Regions from separate parts of the Streptomyces sp. NPDC049915 genome, predicted to be linked through region 2. Evidence: riboswitches for the same ligand, from Rfam matches in the RefSeq annotation. Region 2 holds a riboswitch; the other holds the start of a gene.
The links. A riboswitch is a leader RNA that binds a small molecule or an ion and turns the genes downstream of it on or off. The one in region 2 is predicted to bind glycine.
Positions count from the first base shown of each region.

Region 1: another riboswitch for glycine. It lies ahead of gcvP (aminomethyl-transferring glycine dehydrogenase); the one in region 2 lies ahead of gcvT (glycine cleavage system aminomethyltransferase GcvT).

Region 1 covers NZ_JBFAMH010000010.1:293,154-301,111, forward strand. Annotated here, with positions in the region: gene modB (molybdate ABC transporter permease subunit) at 1-88, shown strand, start outside; gene AB0J12_RS20215 (ABC transporter ATP-binding protein) at 85-1,170, shown strand; gene gcvP (aminomethyl-transferring glycine dehydrogenase) at 1,301-4,186, opposite strand; glycine riboswitch at 4,363-4,458, opposite strand; gene AB0J12_RS20225 (PRC-barrel domain-containing protein) at 4,572-4,943, shown strand; gene AB0J12_RS20230 (DNA polymerase IV) at 5,011-6,579, opposite strand; gene AB0J12_RS20235 (MerR family transcriptional regulator) at 6,714-7,397, opposite strand; gene AB0J12_RS20240 (bifunctional nuclease family protein) at 7,670-7,958, opposite strand, start outside.
Region 2 covers NZ_JBFAMH010000002.1:57,588-65,545, forward strand. Annotated here, with positions in the region: gene AB0J12_RS02705 (enhanced serine sensitivity protein SseB C-terminal domain-containing protein) at 318-1,118, opposite strand; gene AB0J12_RS02710 (enhanced serine sensitivity protein SseB) at 1,210-2,004, opposite strand; gene AB0J12_RS02715 (AAA family ATPase) at 2,116-2,781, opposite strand; glycine riboswitch at 2,952-3,046, shown strand; gene gcvT (glycine cleavage system aminomethyltransferase GcvT) at 3,196-4,314, shown strand; gene gcvH (glycine cleavage system protein GcvH) at 4,424-4,801, shown strand; gene glyA (serine hydroxymethyltransferase) at 4,819-6,081, shown strand; gene AB0J12_RS02735 (L-serine ammonia-lyase) at 6,173-7,540, shown strand; gene AB0J12_RS02740 (adenylate kinase) at 7,566-7,958, opposite strand, start outside.

The sequences.
Region 1 (7,958 bases), on a different contig from region 2:
GGCGGCCATCGCGCTCAGCCTGGTGCTGCTCGCGGTGTCCGTGGCCGTGCTGGCGGGGCTGCGGGACCGATGGATGACCGCCTCATGACCGACACCGAGCAGTCGACGACCACCGCCCCCGCCCGAGGCGCCGAGGGCCTGGACGCCCATCTCGTCGTCGACCGCGGCACCTTCCGGCTCGACGTGACCCTGGCCGCCGCGCCCGGCGACGTCGTCGCCCTGCTCGGTCCGAACGGCGCCGGCAAGACCACCGCCCTGCGCGCCCTGGCGGGGCTCACCCCGCTGAGTGGTGGCCGGCTGGGCCTCGACGGCATCAGCCTGGACCGTACGCCGCCGGAATCGCGCCCGGTCGGTGTCGTCTTCCAGGACTATCTCCTCTTCCCGCATCTGACGGCCCTGGACAACGTGGCGTTCGGGCCGCGCTGCCGGGGCGCGAGCAAGGCCGAGGCCCGCACCGAGGCCGCCGCGTGGCTGGAGCGCATGGGCCTCGCCGAGCACGCCGGCGCCAAGCCACGCCGTCTGTCCGGCGGCCAGGCCCAGCGCGTCGCCCTGGCCCGCGCGCTCGCCACCCGTCCCCGGCTGCTGCTCCTCGACGAGCCGCTGGCCGCGCTGGACGCCCGCACGCGGCTGGAGGTGCGCGCCCAGTTGCGCCGTCATCTCGCCGAGTTCGAGGCCGTGGCCGTCCTGGTCACCCACGACCCGCTGGACGCCATGGTGCTCGCCGACCGCCTGGTGGTGATCGAGCACGGCCGGGTGGTCCAGGAGGGCACCCCCGCCGACATCGCCCGCCACCCGCGCACCGACTACATCGCCCAGCTGGTCGGCCTGAACCTCTACCGCGGCCGCGCCGACGGCCACACCGTGACGCTGGAGGCGGGCCCCGGGATCACCACCACCGAGCACCTCACCGGCGCGGTCTTCGTCGCGTTCCCGCCGGGCGCGGTCACCCTGCACCGGGATCGCCCCACCGGTTCCAGCGCCCGCAACCTGTGGCGCTGCGAGGTGGCGGGCCTGGAGACCCACGGCGACCAGATACGCGCCGACCTCACCGGGGAACTGCCGCTGGCCGCCGACCTCACCACGGTCGCCGCGGCGGAACTCGACCTGCACCCGGGCGCACCGGTCTGGGCGACGGTCAAGGCGGCACAGACCCATGCATACCCGGCGTGAGCCCCGGGATTCCCCGTCCGGGCCCTGATCAACAGAACCGACCGCTGCCATCACCAAGAAGTTGTCCCGGCGACGGCCTGAAACGGACGAGGGCCCCCAGCCGGGGGCCCTCGACTCATCTCAGCGTGTCTCAGTCCTCGTACGCGTCCAGCGGCGGGCACGAGCAGACCAGGTTCCGGTCACCGAAGGCCTGGTCGATACGGCGCACCGGCGGCCAGTACTTGTCCGCGGCCGACACACCGGCCGGGAAGACGGCCTCCTCGCGGCTGTAGGCGTGCTCCCACTCCCCGCCGAGCGCACTGGCCGTGTGCGGGGCGTTCCGCAGCGGGTTGTCCTCCACGGGCCACTCGCCGGAGCCGACCTTCTCGATCTCCGCACGGATGGCGATCATCGCGTCGCAGAACCGGTCCAGCTCGGCCAGGTCCTCGGACTCGGTCGGCTCGATCATCAGCGTGCCGGCCACCGGGAAGGACATCGTCGGCGCGTGGAAGCCGTAGTCGATGAGCCGCTTGGCGACGTCGTCCACGCTCACGCCGGTCGCCTTGGTGATCGGGCGCAGGTCGATGATGCACTCGTGCGCGACCAGGCCGCCGGGGCCGGTGTAGAGCACCGGGTAGTGCGGCTCGAGGCGCTTGGCGATGTAGTTCGCCGACAGCACGGCGACCTGCGTCGCCTGCTTCAGGCCCTCACCGCCCATGAGCCGGACGTACGCCCAGGAGATGGGCAGGATGCCCGCGGAGCCCCACGGCGCCGCCGAAATCGGGCCGACGCCCGTCTCCGGACCCGCGGTGGGCTGCAGCGGGTGGTTCGGCAGATACGGCGCGAGGTGCTCGCGGACCGCGACCGGGCCGACGCCGGGACCGCCGCCGCCGTGCGGGATGCAGAACGTCTTGTGCAGGTTCAGGTGGGAGACGTCACCGCCGAAGTGGCCCGGCTTGGCGAGGCCGACCAGCGCGTTCAGGTTGGCGCCGTCGACGTACACCTGACCGCCGGCCTCGTGCACCTGGGCGCAGATGTCGGCGACGTGCTCCTCGAACACACCGTGCGTCGACGGGTAGGTGATCATGAGCACCGCCAGCTGGCCGCGGTACTGCTCGATCTTCGCCCGCAGGTCCTCGACGTCGATCTCGCCGTCCTCGGCGGTCTTGACGACGACGACCCTCATGCCGGCCATCACGGCGCTGGCGGCGTTGGTGCCGTGCGCGGAGGACGGGATGAGGCAGACGGTGCGCTGCTCGTCGCCGTTGGCGCGGTGGTAGCCGCGCACGGCCAGCAGACCGGCCAGCTCACCCTGCGAACCGGCGTTCGGCTGCAGCGAGACCTTGTCGTAGCCGGTGACCTCGGCGAGACGGTCCTCCAGCTCGTGGATGAGCGTGAGGTAGCCCTCGGCCTGCTCGGCGGGAGCGAAGGGGTGCAGCTGACCGAACTCCGGCCAGGTCACCGGCTCCATCTCGGTGGTCGCGTTGAGCTTCATGGTGCAGGAGCCCAGCGGGATCATGCCGCGGTCCAGCGCGTAGTCGCGGTCGGACAGCTTGCGCAGGTAGCGCAGCATGGCGGTCTCGGAACGGTGCTGGTGGAAGACCGGGTGGGTCAGGTAGGCGTCGCTGCGCAGCAGGTCCTGCGGCAGCGCGTCACCGGCGGCGGCGTCCAGCGCCTCGATGTCGCCCTCGATGCCGAAGGCACCGAACACGGCCGCCAGCTGGTCGCGGGTCGTGGTCTCGTCACAGGCGAGGGAGACGTGGTCGGCGTCGACCGGGTACAGGTTGACCCCGTTGTCCCGCGCGGCGGCGACGACCTCGGCGGCCCGGCCCGGCACCCGCACGGTGACGGTGTCGAAGAAGGCGCCGTGCACGACCTCGGCGCCGCCGGCCTTCAGCCCCTCGGCGAGGATCGCGGCGTACCGGTGCGTGCGCTGAGCGATGCCCTTGAGGCCGTCAGGCCCGTGGTAGACGGCGTACATTCCGGCCATCACGGCCAGCAGCACCTGCGCGGTGCAGATGTTGCTGGTCGCCTTCTCCCGGCGGATGTGCTGCTCACGCGTCTGCAGCGCCAGCCGATAGGCCTTGTTCCCGTCCGCGTCCACGGACACGCCCACGAGCCGCCCGGGCAGGCTGCGCGCGAACTTCTCGCGGACGGCCATGTAACCGGCGTGCGGGCCGCCGAAGCCCATCGGCACACCGAACCGCTGGGTGGTGCCGACCGCGATGTCCGCGCCCAGCTCACCCGGCGACTTCAGCAGCGTCAGCGCCAGCAGGTCGGTGGCGACGGTGACGAGCGCGCCCAGCTCGTGCGCCTGGTCGATGACCGGCTTGATGTCGCGTACGGCACCGGAGGCGCCCGGGTACTGGATCAGCACGCCGTTGATCTCACGGGCGGCGATGTCGGCCGGGATGCCGTCGCCGAGGTCGGCGACGACCACCTCGACGCCGGTCGGCTCGGCACGGGTCTGGATGACGGCGATGGTCTGCGGCAGCGCGTCCGCGTCGACCAGGAAGAGACCCTTCTTGTTCTTGCCCATGCGCAGGGACAGCGCCATCGCCTCGGCGGCGGCCGTGCCCTCGTCGAGGAGGGAGGCGCCGGAGGTGGGCAGACCGGTGAGGTCGGCGACCATGGTCTGGAAGTTCAGCAGCGCCTCGAGGCGGCCCTGCGAGATCTCCGGCTGGTAGGGCGTGTACGCCGTGTACCAGGCCGGGTTCTCCATGACGTTGCGCAGGATGACCGGCGGCGTGAAGGTGCCGTGGTAACCGAGGCCGATCATCGAACCGAGGACCTGGTTGCGGTCGGCGAGGGAGCGCAGCTCGGCGAGCACCTCGGCCTCGCTGCGGGCGCCCGGCAGGTCGAGGGCGTCGGCGTTCTTGATCACATCCGGCACCGCGGCGGCGGTGAGCTCGTCCAGCGAGCCGTACCCGACCTGGGCGAGCATCTTCGCCCGAGCCTCTTGGTCGGGCCCGATGTGGCGCTGTTCGAAGGGGATCCCCTTCTCGAGCTCGGAGAGCGGAATGCGATGGGCGGTCATTGCGGAGGCCTCCTGGTCTGACGCGACCTTCGAGGGGCACCACGGCACGGGTACCCGAACGGCCTCCCCCTCTGTCATCTCGACCTGAGAGCTTCACCGGAGCGCCCGAGAGCACCCGGCTTTCACCGTCGGTGAGAGCGGAAGCCGTCGACACCCGCTCTGCTTTCCAGAGTGACCTCGTCCGTGCGGTACGTGAGCCTGAGAGATTCCGGGGAGGATTTGCTCCTTCGGCGCCTCCGATGAAGTCTGGAGGACTCTCCCGCACGGGGTCAGCAGCCGTTGTCAGCCTACCAGCGAGGTCAACGCCGGGGCCTTCGAGTGGCCACCGTCACGATTGTGCTCTTTCGTAGTGCTTATAACAGTCTTGCGACCCAGTGGAGGGCCCGTGCAGACCGAGATCGATCCGCGCAACCTGATCGGCCGCAAGGCGTTCGACCGCAGCGGCGTCAAGATCGGCACCGTCGACGAGGTCTACCTCGACGACGCCACGGGCGTGCCGGAGTGGGCCGCCATACGAACGGGCCTGTTCAGCCGGGACGCCTTCGTCCCGCTGGAGCCGAGCGAACTGATCGAGGGCGCACTGCACGTCCCCTTCGAGCGCGCCCTGATCAAGGACGCCCCCGACTTCGGCGTGGGCCGCCACCTCTCCCCGGAGCAGGAACTCCAGCTCTACCACCACTACGGCCTCGACATCGCCGCCCCTGCCCCGCTCCAGGAGCACGACTTCGGCAAACTGGCCGGAACGGAGGAGTCCTGACGGGTCCGGCGGATGTGTCGGAGGGGGCGGAGCCGCCACCGACCCCTCCACCGTTGGCGCCTCCGCGCTAAGCACCGCCCTCCGCCACTCGCCCGTCGACCCGGGCCCCCAGGCCGACCACCCCCGAAGCCGGGCCGTCAGGGCCCGTCACCGAGTCGTCCTGGGCCGTCCCCGAGGCGTCCTGGCCTATCACCGAGTCGTCCTGGGCCGTGCCCGAAGCGTCCTGGCGTGTCCCCGAGGCGTCCTGGCCTGCCGTCGAGTCGTCCTGGCCTGCCGTCGAAGCGTCCGGTCTTCGCCGCACCAACGGCAGCGGTTCCGCCGGCTCCAGCGCGGGGTCGTCCGTCCGGAACGTCCTGACCCGGCCCGGCTCCGAGTCCGGTGTCTCGAAGCGGACCGTGACCCGGCCCAGGCCGCTGCCCTGGACCCACCCGTGCCCGTACTCGGTGTGCCGTACGTCGTGCCCCGGCAGCCAGTGCCGCTCCGCGTGCTCAGGTTCCTCGGGAACGGGCTGCGGCGCGTGATCGGCGTCGTCCTCCTGAGGCCCTTCCACCCGCGCCCGCTCCCCCGCCGCCTGCGCGAACAGGTCCTCCTGCGTGTAGTCGGCGAGTCCGGTGACGCCGACGCCCAGCAGGCGCACCCCGCCCGTCGTGTCCACCGCGTCCAGCAGCCGCAGCGCCGCCTCCCGGACCACCGCGAGGTCGTCCGTGGGCCCGCGCAGCGTCTCCGACCGGGTCAGCGTCGAGAAGTCGTACCGCCGTACCTTCAGCACGATGGTCCGCCCGGACAGCCCGGCGGAGCGCAGCCGCCGCACGCACCGGTCGGCCAGCCTCTGGACCTCCAGCCCGATCCGCAGCCGGTCGTGGATGTCCACGTCGTAGGTGTCCTCGACGGAGACGGACTTGGCCTCGCGCTCCGCCACCACCGGCCGCTCGTCGTGCGCCAGCGCCATGGTGTACAGACCGTGCCCGTGGGCCTTGCCCAGCAACCGGACCAGCTCGTCCTCACCGGCCTCCACGATCTCGTCGACCGTGGTGATCCCCGCTCGCCGCAGATGGTCGCCGGTCGCCGGTCCGACCCCGGGCAGGGTCCGCACCGACAGCGGCCCGAGCAGCGCCCGCTCGGTACCCGGCTCGATCAGCACCAGCCCGTCCGGCTTGGCCCGCTCCGAGGCGATCTTGGCGAGCATCTTGGACGCGGCGAGCCCCACCGACCCGGTCAGTCCGGTGACGGCACGGATGTCCGCGCGCAGCTTCAGCCCCGCCCGCTGCGCCGACTCGCGGTCCCAGGCGACTCCCCCGGCCTCCAGGTCCACGAACGCCTCGTCCAGGCTGAGCGGCTCCACCAGCGGCGACAGCGCCCGCAGCAGCCCCATCACCTGCTCGCTGATCGCCCGGTAGAAGGTGAAGCGGGGCGTGAGATACGCGGCGTTCGGTGCCAGCCGGCGCGCCTGGGCCGTCGGCATCGCAGAATGGACCCCGAACACCCGCGCCTCGTACGACGCGGTGGCCACCACCCCGCGTGGCCCGAGCCCGCCCACGACGACGGCCTTCCCGCGCAGGCTGGGCTTGGATGCCTGCTCCGCCGACGCGAAGAAGGCATCCATGTCCAGATGCAGAATCGTGGGCGCGGTCCTCACATGTCCGATCCTGCACCACACCACTGACAACGCCGCCCCGACGCCGGGGCGGCACCTTCCCGCGCAGCGGAGCTGACACCGTTCGGCTGCAGCGGAGCCGGCGCCGCGTCGCGCTGCGGCGGCCGAGCCCCGGCCTAGACGGCCCGGTTGCGCCTGCGCGCCAGCTCGTCCCCGGGGTTGTGCCCGACGAGGGTCTCGCCCGTGTCGACGCGCTCCCCGTGCAGCTGGGACAGCGCGTGCTCCACGTCCCGCCAGACCACGCCGACGGCGATGCCGAAGATGCCCTGTCCGCCCTGCAGCAGGGCGTGCACCTCGTCGGGCGAGGTGCACTCGTAGACGGTCGCGCCGTCGCTGAGCAGCGTCATCCGCTCCAGGTCGCTGAAGCCCCGCTCACGCAGGTGCTGGACGGCGGTGCGGATGTTCTGCAGCGACACCCCGGTGTCGAGGAACCGCTTGACGATCTTCAGGACGACGACGTCGCGGAAGCTGTACAGGCGCTGTGTACCCGACCCGTAGGCGGGCCGCACGCTGGGCTCGACGAGTCCGGTGCGGGCCCAGTAGTCGAGTTGCCGGTAGGTGATCCCGGCGGCCGCGCAGGCCGTCGGACCCCGGTAGCCGATCTCCTCGGACGCCATGGACGTCGCCTCTCCGCCGCTCGGCACGGCCGTCGGTCGCTGCGGAGCGTGATCGGCCGCGCTGCCGGGATGGGGACACCCGCTGCTCGAGCGCAGCCGAGAGCCAGGGGAAGGAAGGGGACCGCTCCCGCCGAAACCGCGCTCGGGGGCACCCCCGGCCCTACCGCCGCCGCTGCTTCCCACGCCGACCTCCGTCCTCGACCTGCCTTCTCGAAGGTAGGCAGCCACCAGGGGTGCGTCAACGACCGCCACACTCGGCACGCCGAGTGATAATCACCCTAAGAGTGGTTTCCCGTACCCCACCGCGGGGAAAGGCTAGCCGAATGCGCTCGAGGCAGGGCGTAGGACGCTCTCACGCGCCATCGGCACATGCCGACATTGTCGACGGCCGGGACCGTGTCCCGCGACCTGCGCGAGCCGGGTCTCCCGGCCCGCACCGGCGGCGTCTCGCACGGCTACTGGCTGCTGGAGCCGAAGTCCTCCGGCGAGATCTGGTCGAGGAACTCGCGGAACTTCTCCACCTCGTCCTCCTGCTCGTCCGGAATGGCGATGCCCGCGTCGTCGAGCACCGCGTCACTGCCGTAGATCGGCGTGCCGGTGCGCAACGCCAGCGCTATGGCATCGGACGGACGGGCGCTCACCTCGACCCCGCTGGCGAAGACCAGCTCGGCGTAGAAGACGCCTTCACGCAGGTCCGTGATGCGTACCTCGGTGAGTTCCTGACCGACGGCCTCCAGCACGTCC
Region 2 (7,958 bases):
TGGCAGGGACCCCTCTCAACCGGCGGTAGCCGGCCCGCACTTGCCGCTGTGGCGGCATGGTCAGTCCGTCGTACGAAGTCGTACACAGGGGCGACTGGCCCCTTGGAGCGGGAGTCTTCAACGCATTGGCGAGAAGTTGCCAGACTTGGTGATGAATGGATGCGTAAACGTGATGCGGTCTGGGGACTTCCGTTATCCGGACAGCGGGTGGCGCGGGTCGGACGGGAACCAGTCGGGACGATGCGGACAGACCAGGGCCATTCGCCGTGATCTACGCGCGAAGAAGTGTGCCGGGGGCGCGGCGAACTGTGCCGGCGTCAGTACCGGCCCGGGGCGGGCGGGTAGCCGTAGCCGGACGCCGGCGCCTGGGGAGCGACGGCCGCGTGCGCCTCACGGTCGTAGAACGGACGCGCGTTGGCACGCATCCACAGCACGACCGGATCGTGGTCGTCGCTCATCGCCACGGTCGACACCGGCAGCCCGTCCGGCACCGCGCCGAGGGACTGCTGCATCATCGCCCGTACGGCGTCGACGGCGGCCGGCGAGGTGTCGTAGACGTCCAGGCCGATGGCGAGGTACGGCGCGCCGAGCGCCGGCTGCACCCAGGCGCGGCGCAGGGCGCGCAGCGGCGGGGTGCGGTGCGCGTTCTGCGCGAGCAGGGCGTAGAACTGCGGGATCTCGATGGCCGGTTCCGCCAGCCGCAGGGGGCCGGCGGGCTGGCGGTCCAGGCCGGTGGCGATCCGGCGCAGGTCGAGCCAGGGAATGCCGACGCCGCCGCCGGGGGCGTGCGGGTTGAGCCACAGCCCGTGGTGGCCGGGGTAGAGGGCCCGGGCCACGTCCAGGCCGTCGGTCACCTCGTACGAGCGGTTCCAGCCGCTGGCGCTCAACTCCTGGGCGGAGGTGACGCAGGGGGCGTAGCCGTGCCCGCCGACCTCCATCGTGCCGTACTGGGCGTCCGGGGAACCGGCCTGACCGTGCCACAGCAGCATCCAGATCTGGCCGGTGGCGGGGGTCGCGAGCGCGCGCAGGAGCGCCTCGTAGGCGTCGTACCGCCCGGGCGTCACCTGGCGCAGCATGTGCTCGACCTGGCCGGTCGCGGCCGTGCCGCTCGCGCTCACTTCGAATCGCCCTTTCGTACAACACCCTCGACCGAGCTATGAAACCAGGTTAAGTCGTGCGGGGGGAGGACCCGGGAGAGCCCTGGGCGGGTCAGCCCGCCCGTGTGTAGAAGGGCCGGACCTTCTCCCTCAGCCAGATCGCCACCGGGTCGTCGCCCGCCAGGTCCAGCAGGATCAGGTTGACCGGCCAGGGCGCCGGGGTGGCACCCAGGGCCCGGCCCAGGGCGTCCAGGGGGGCGTTGCGCAGCTCGCCCTCCCATTGGGAGAGTTCGACGCCGACGAACATCACCGGGTCCGCCGTCTCGATGACGGCGAGGCAGCGGCGGGCCGTCAGGACGGTACCGGTGGCCTCGAACTCGGCGGAGGCCGTGGAGAGGAAGTCGACGGGGTCGTCCTGCCAGTCCGGCTCGTACAGGCGGACCCGGCCGCCGCTCGCGGGGCCGTCCAGCGGGCTGCGCCCGGCCCGGCACAGCTCGGCCACCGCGTCGGGCGGCAGCGGGACGCCGACCACGCCACCGGGGTTCACGGCGATGCCGACCTGCGCCGGCAGTCCGCGCGCGAACTCCACGGCGGGCGCGACGGTGTACGACATGTGGGAGCCGGTGACCTGACGGAACTGTTCCTCGGAGCTGAAGACGGGGACGTAGGCCTGGCCGTCGATCTGCGTGGTGGGCAGGTCGAGGGGACCGCTGTGCGGGCCGCCGCCGTTGGGCAGGGGGATCCACAGGAAGCTGCGGCCGAGCACCTCCACGATCCGGCCGCCGGCCGACGGTACGCCGAGGGAGGCCGACAGCACCTCCTCCAGCTCGTTGCCGGGCCATCCGCCGTGCGGATGGGGGTGCGCCTGCGCCGGGAAGTCCGCCGGAAGGTCGGCCGGGAAGTCCATCTCTCCACCATCTGCTTCGAACCGCTGCTGTGGCCCAAAGGCTAACCGCTGCGGCCGGCGGCCGGTCCGGCCCGTCCGGCGGCCGGGACACCCTCGGCCGCGGCCGGGCGTTCAGCCGCCGAAGGTGATGCGGCGCAGTGTGTCCGCCGCCGGGCGGTCCAGCAGGATCGCCGAGTCGCAGCCGGCGGGCAGCCCGCCCCGCTGGACGGCGGACAGCAGGCGGGCCGTGGCACGGCGGTGGCGGTGGAAGGCGAAGCGGGAGACGCCGCGGCCGCGTTCGCGCTGGCCGGTCAGCGCGGTGTCCGGGGCGACGTCGAGCAGCAGCAGGTGCAGGGCGCCGCCGCGGCGGCGGGCCGCGCGGGCCAGCCAGCCGCGCACCCAGGACTGCGTGCCGCAGTCGTGCACGACGACGCCCTCGCCGCTCGCCAGGGCGCGGCGCAGGGCGGCGTAGTGGGCGAGGCGGACCAGGGGGCGGTAGAGCGCGTAGGGCAGCGGACGGGGCAGGCGGGCGTCGTAGCGGTCGCGGGTGTCCTGGGAGTCGACGCGCAGGCCGGGCACCGCGCGGCGCATCAGCGTGGACTTGCCGCTGCCGGGCAGCCCGGTCACCACGACCACATCGCGCGGGCCGAAGAGCAGGGCGCGCGGGCTGCGGCCGGCCCGCTCGCGCAGGTCCCGCACCACCGGGCCGGGCCGTGTCTCCAGAGCGGGCGCCGCCGGCTGCGAGGGCAGCGCGAGGCCCGGGGTCGTCACGTACGCCGTGATCCTGTCCACCGTCATGGTCCTCCCCTGGGGTCAGGTGAAGACCTGCCCAACGTAGGTAAAGAGAAGGTAATGCCGGATGTCTCGTGTTTTCGTGTGCGTACCGCCACAACCCGGTTACAGATGCGGCCTGCCGCGATCGGGGCGAGGCGTGCAATGATGAGCCCGCCAACTGCATACCGGCCGTTTGAATCCGCGCGGGAGAGTTCCCAGCCCTGGCTGGGGCGCCGAAGGAGCAAGTCCCTCCCTTGAATCTCTCAGGCCCCGTTACCGCGCGGGCGAGGCACATCTGAAAAGCGGGCCGTCCACGTCGGCGGCCCCACCCAAGGTGCAAGCCATGACCGCGCGCGGTCATGGCGAACCTCTCAGGTTCCGATGACAGATGGGGAGGAACTTCCTCGCCCTGTCCTTCCCCTGGGAGACGACCGACCGATGAGCAGTACCGAACTCCGTCACACCGCGCTCGATGCCCTTCATCGCTCGCTCGGCGCGACGATGACCGACTTCGCCGGCTGGGACATGCCGCTGCGCTACGGCTCCGAGCGCGACGAGCACAACGCCGTCCGCACGAAGGCCGGGCTCTTCGACCTCTCCCACATGGGCGAGATCACCGTCACCGGCCCGCAGGCCGCCGCCCTCCTCGACCACGCGCTGGTCGGCAACATCGGCGCGGTCAAGCCCGGCCGCGCCCGCTACACCATGATCTGCCAGGCCGACGGCGGCATCCTGGACGACCTGATCGTCTACCGGCTCGCCGAGACCGAGTTCATGGTCGTCGCGAACGCCTCCAACGCCCAGGTCGTCCTCGACGCGCTGACCGAGCGCGCCGCCGGCTTCGACGCCGAGGTGCGCGACGACCGCGACGCCTACGCGCTGCTCGCCGTGCAGGGCCCCGAGTCGCCGGGCATCCTCAAGAGCCTCACCGACGCCGACCTGGACGGCCTGAAGTACTACGCCGGGCTGCCCGGCACCGTGGCCGGGGTGCCCGCGCTGATCGCGCGCACCGGCTACACCGGCGAGGACGGCTTCGAGCTGTTCGTGAAGCCGGAGCACGCCGTCGAGCTGTGGCAGGCGCTGACCAAGGCCGGCGAGGGCGTCGGCCTGACCCCGTGCGGCCTGTCCTGCCGGGACACGCTGCGCCTGGAGGCGGGCATGCCGCTGTACGGGCATGAGCTGACCGCCGAGCTGACCCCCTTCGACGCCGGGCTCGGCCGGGTGGTCAAGTTCGACAAGGAGGGCGACTTCGTCGGGCGCGAGGCGCTCGCCGCGGCCGCCGAGCGCGCCGAGTCCGACCCGCCGCGCGTACTGGTCGGCCTGGTCGCCGAGGGCCGCCGGGTCCCGCGCGCCGGGTACCAGGTCGTCGCGGACGGCACGGTCATCGGCGAGGTGACCTCGGGCGCCCCCTCCCCCACGCTGGGCAAGCCGATCGCCATGGCCTACGTGGACGCCGCGCACGCGGCGCCGGGCACGCCGGGCGTCGGCGTGGACATCCGCGGCACGCATGAGCCGTACGCGGTCGTGGCGCTGCCGTTCTACAAGCGGCAGAAGTGACACTGGCGTAAGCCCTCCGACGTGACATGGGGCACATCGCCCCTGGTCACGCGTGTCTTCGCAGTCCCCCATTCATCAGCACCGACCCGCGTACAGGAGAATTCAGGCCATGAGCAACCCCCAGCAGCTGCGCTACAGCAAGGAGCACGAGTGGCTGTCGGGCGCCGAGGACGGCGTCTCGACGGTCGGCATCACGGAGCACGCGGCCAACGCGCTCGGTGACGTCGTGTTCGTCCAGCTCCCGGAGGTCGGCGACACGGTGACCGCGGGCGAGTCCTGCGGCGAGCTGGAGTCGACCAAGTCCGTCTCGGAGCTGTACTCCCCCGTCAACGGTGAGATCACCGAGGTCAACGAGGACGTCGTCAACGACCCGTCCCTGGTGAACTCGGCCCCCTTCGAGGGCGGCTGGCTGTTCAAGGTCCGCGTCACGGGTGAGCCGGACGACCTGCTCTCCGCCGCCGAGTACGACGCCTTCATCGCCGGCTGAGAGGTCGCAGGAATCCCATGTCGCTTCTGAACACGCCCCTGCACGAGCTCGACCCGGACGTGGCCGCCGCGGTCGACGCCGAGCTCGACCGCCAGCAGTCCACCCTGGAGATGATCGCCTCCGAGAACTTCGCCCCCGTGGCGGTCCTCGAGGCCCAGGGCTCGGTGCTGACCAACAAGTACGCCGAGGGCTACCCCGGCCGCCGCTACTACGGCGGCTGCGAGCACGTCGACGTCACCGAGCAGATCGCCATCGACCGGGTCAAGGAGCTGTTCGGCGCCGAGTACGCCAATGTCCAGCCCCACTCCGGCGCCTCCGCCAACCAGGCCGCGCTGTTCGCGCTGGCCCAGCCCGGCGACACCATCCTGGGGCTGAACCTGGCGCACGGCGGCCACCTCACCCACGGGATGCGGCTGAACTTCTCCGGCAAGCAGTTCAACGTCGTCCCGTACCACGTCGACGACGACGGCCTGGTCGACATGGCCGAGGTCGAGCGGCTCGCCAAGGAGCACCGCCCCAAGGTGATCATCGCCGGCTGGTCGGCGTACCCGCGTCAGCTCGACTTCGCGGCCTTCCGCCGGATCGCCGACGAGGTCGAGGCGTACCTGTGGGTCGACATGGCGCACTTCGCCGGTCTGGTCGCGGCCGGGCTGCACCCCAACCCGGTGCCGTTCGCGGACGTGGTGACCTCCACCACGCACAAGACGCTCGGCGGCCCGCGCGGCGGCATCATCCTCGCCAAGCAGGACTTCGCCAAGAAGCTGAACTCCTCCGTCTTCCCGGGCTTCCAGGGCGGCCCCCTGGAGCACGTGATCGCGGCCAAGGCGGTCTCCTTCAGGCTGGCGGCCTCCGAGGACTTCAAGGAGCGCCAGCGTCGTACCCTGGAGGGCGCCCGCATCCTCGCCGAGCGGCTGACCTCGCCGGACGCCCGTGAGGCCGGGATCAGCGTCCTGACCGGCGGCACCGACGTGCACCTGGTCCTGGTCGACCTGCGCGACAGCGAGCTGGACGGTCAGCAGGCCGAGGACCGCCTCCACGAGGTGGGCATCACGGTCAACCGCAACGCGGTCCCCAACGACCCCCGCCCGCCGATGGTCACCTCGGGCCTGCGCATCGGCACGCCGGCCCTGGCGACCCGCGGCTTCACGGCCGAGGACTTCGCCGAGGTCGCGGACGTGATCGCCGAGGCGCTGAAGCCGTCCTACGACGCCGAGGCGCTCAAGGGCCGGGTCCGGGCGCTGGTGGAGAAGCACCCGCTCTACCCGGGTCTGAACAAGTAAGTCACGCTCCGCGGGGCACCGCGCACACTGGGAGTACCGGCGTGCGCGGTGCCCGCACCCCCGCACCACCCCCGTTCTGAGGAGTTCCCCCGTGGCCATCTCGGTCTTCGACCTGTTCTCGATCGGCATCGGCCCGTCCAGCTCCCACACGGTGGGCCCGATGCGCGCGGCCCGCATGTTCGCCCGCCGTCTGCGCAACGAGGACGTGCTCGGCTCGGTCGCCTCCGTGCGCTGCGAGCTGTACGGCTCGCTCGGCGCGACCGGACACGGCCACGGCACCCCGAAGGCCGTCCTGCTCGGCCTGGAGGGCGACTCGCCGCGCACGGTGGACGTCGAGACGGCCGACGAGAGGGTGGAGGCGATCAAGGAGGCCGGCCGTCTGAACGTGCTCGGCGAGCGCGAGATCGCCTTCTCCTTCGACGACGACCTGGTCCTGCACCGCCGCAAGGCCCTCCCCTACCACGCCAACGGCATGACCCTGTGGGCGTACGACGCGCAGGGCGCCGAGCTGCTGACCAAGACGTACTACTCGGTCGGCGGCGGGTTCGTCGTCGACGAGGACGCGGTCGGCGCGGACCGGATCAAGCTGGACGACACGGTGCTGAAGTACCCCTTCCGCACCGGCGACGAGCTGCTGCGCCTGACGAAGGAGACCGGCCTGTCGATCTCCGCCCTCATGCTGGAGAACGAGCGGGCCTGGCGCACCGAGGACGAGATCCGTGCAGGGCTGCTGGAGATCTGGCGGGTGATGCGGGAGTGCGTGGAGCGCGGCATGACCCGCGAGGGCATCCTGCCGGGCGGGCTGAAGGTGCGCCGCCGGGCGGCGACCACCGCGCGCAAGCTGCGCTCCGAGGGGGACGCGAAGGCCCTGGCGATGGAGTGGATCACGCTCTACGCGATGGCCGTGAACGAGGAGAACGCCGCCGGAGGCCGGGTCGTCACCGCCCCGACCAACGGCGCGGCCGGCATCATCCCGGCCGTCCTGCACTACTACATCAACTTCATCCCCGGCGCCGACGAGGACGGCGTGGTCCGCTTCCTGCTGGCCGCGGGCGCGATCGGCATGCTCTTCAAGGAGAACGCCTCGATCTCCGGCGCCGAGGTCGGCTGCCAGGGCGAGGTCGGCTCGGCCTGCTCGATGGCGGCGGGCGCGCTCGCGGAGGTCATGGGCGGTTCGCCGGAGCAGGTGGAGAACGCCGCCGAGATCGGCATGGAGCACAACCTCGGCCTGACCTGCGACCCGGTCGGCGGCCTGGTCCAGATCCCGTGCATCGAGCGCAACGGCATGGCCGCGGTCAAGGCGGTCACCGCCGCGCGGATGGCGCTGCGCGGCGACGGCTCGCACAAGGTGTCCCTGGACAAGGTCATCAAGACCATGAAGGACACCGGTGCGGACATGAGCGTGAAGTACAAGGAGACGGCCCGGGGCGGTCTCGCGGTGAACATCATCGAGTGCTAGCGAGACGGCCCTCGGCCGCTGTCGGTCATCCGGCCCGTCGCTCGGCGTCCGACAGGCCTTCGATGGCCCGCGCCGTGATCTCCTCGACCGGGCCGACGGCGTCGACCGTCAGCAGGATGGCCTTGTAGTGGGCGAGGAGGGGTGCCGTCCGGCGCTGGTACACCCGCTGCCGGTGCCGGATGACCTCCTCGGTGTCGTCCGGGCGGCCACGGCCCGACAGGCGTGCCACGACGACCTCTTCGGGAGCGGTGAACTCCAGCACCGCGTCCAGTGCGGAGCCCGCGGCGCCCAGCACGGTGGCGAGTTCCCGCGCCTGCGGCACCGTGCGGGGGAATCCGTCGAGGAGGAAGCCGTGCCGGGCATCCGGCTGCGCGAGCCGTTCCCGGACCATGCCGGACGTGACGTGGTCGGGGACGAG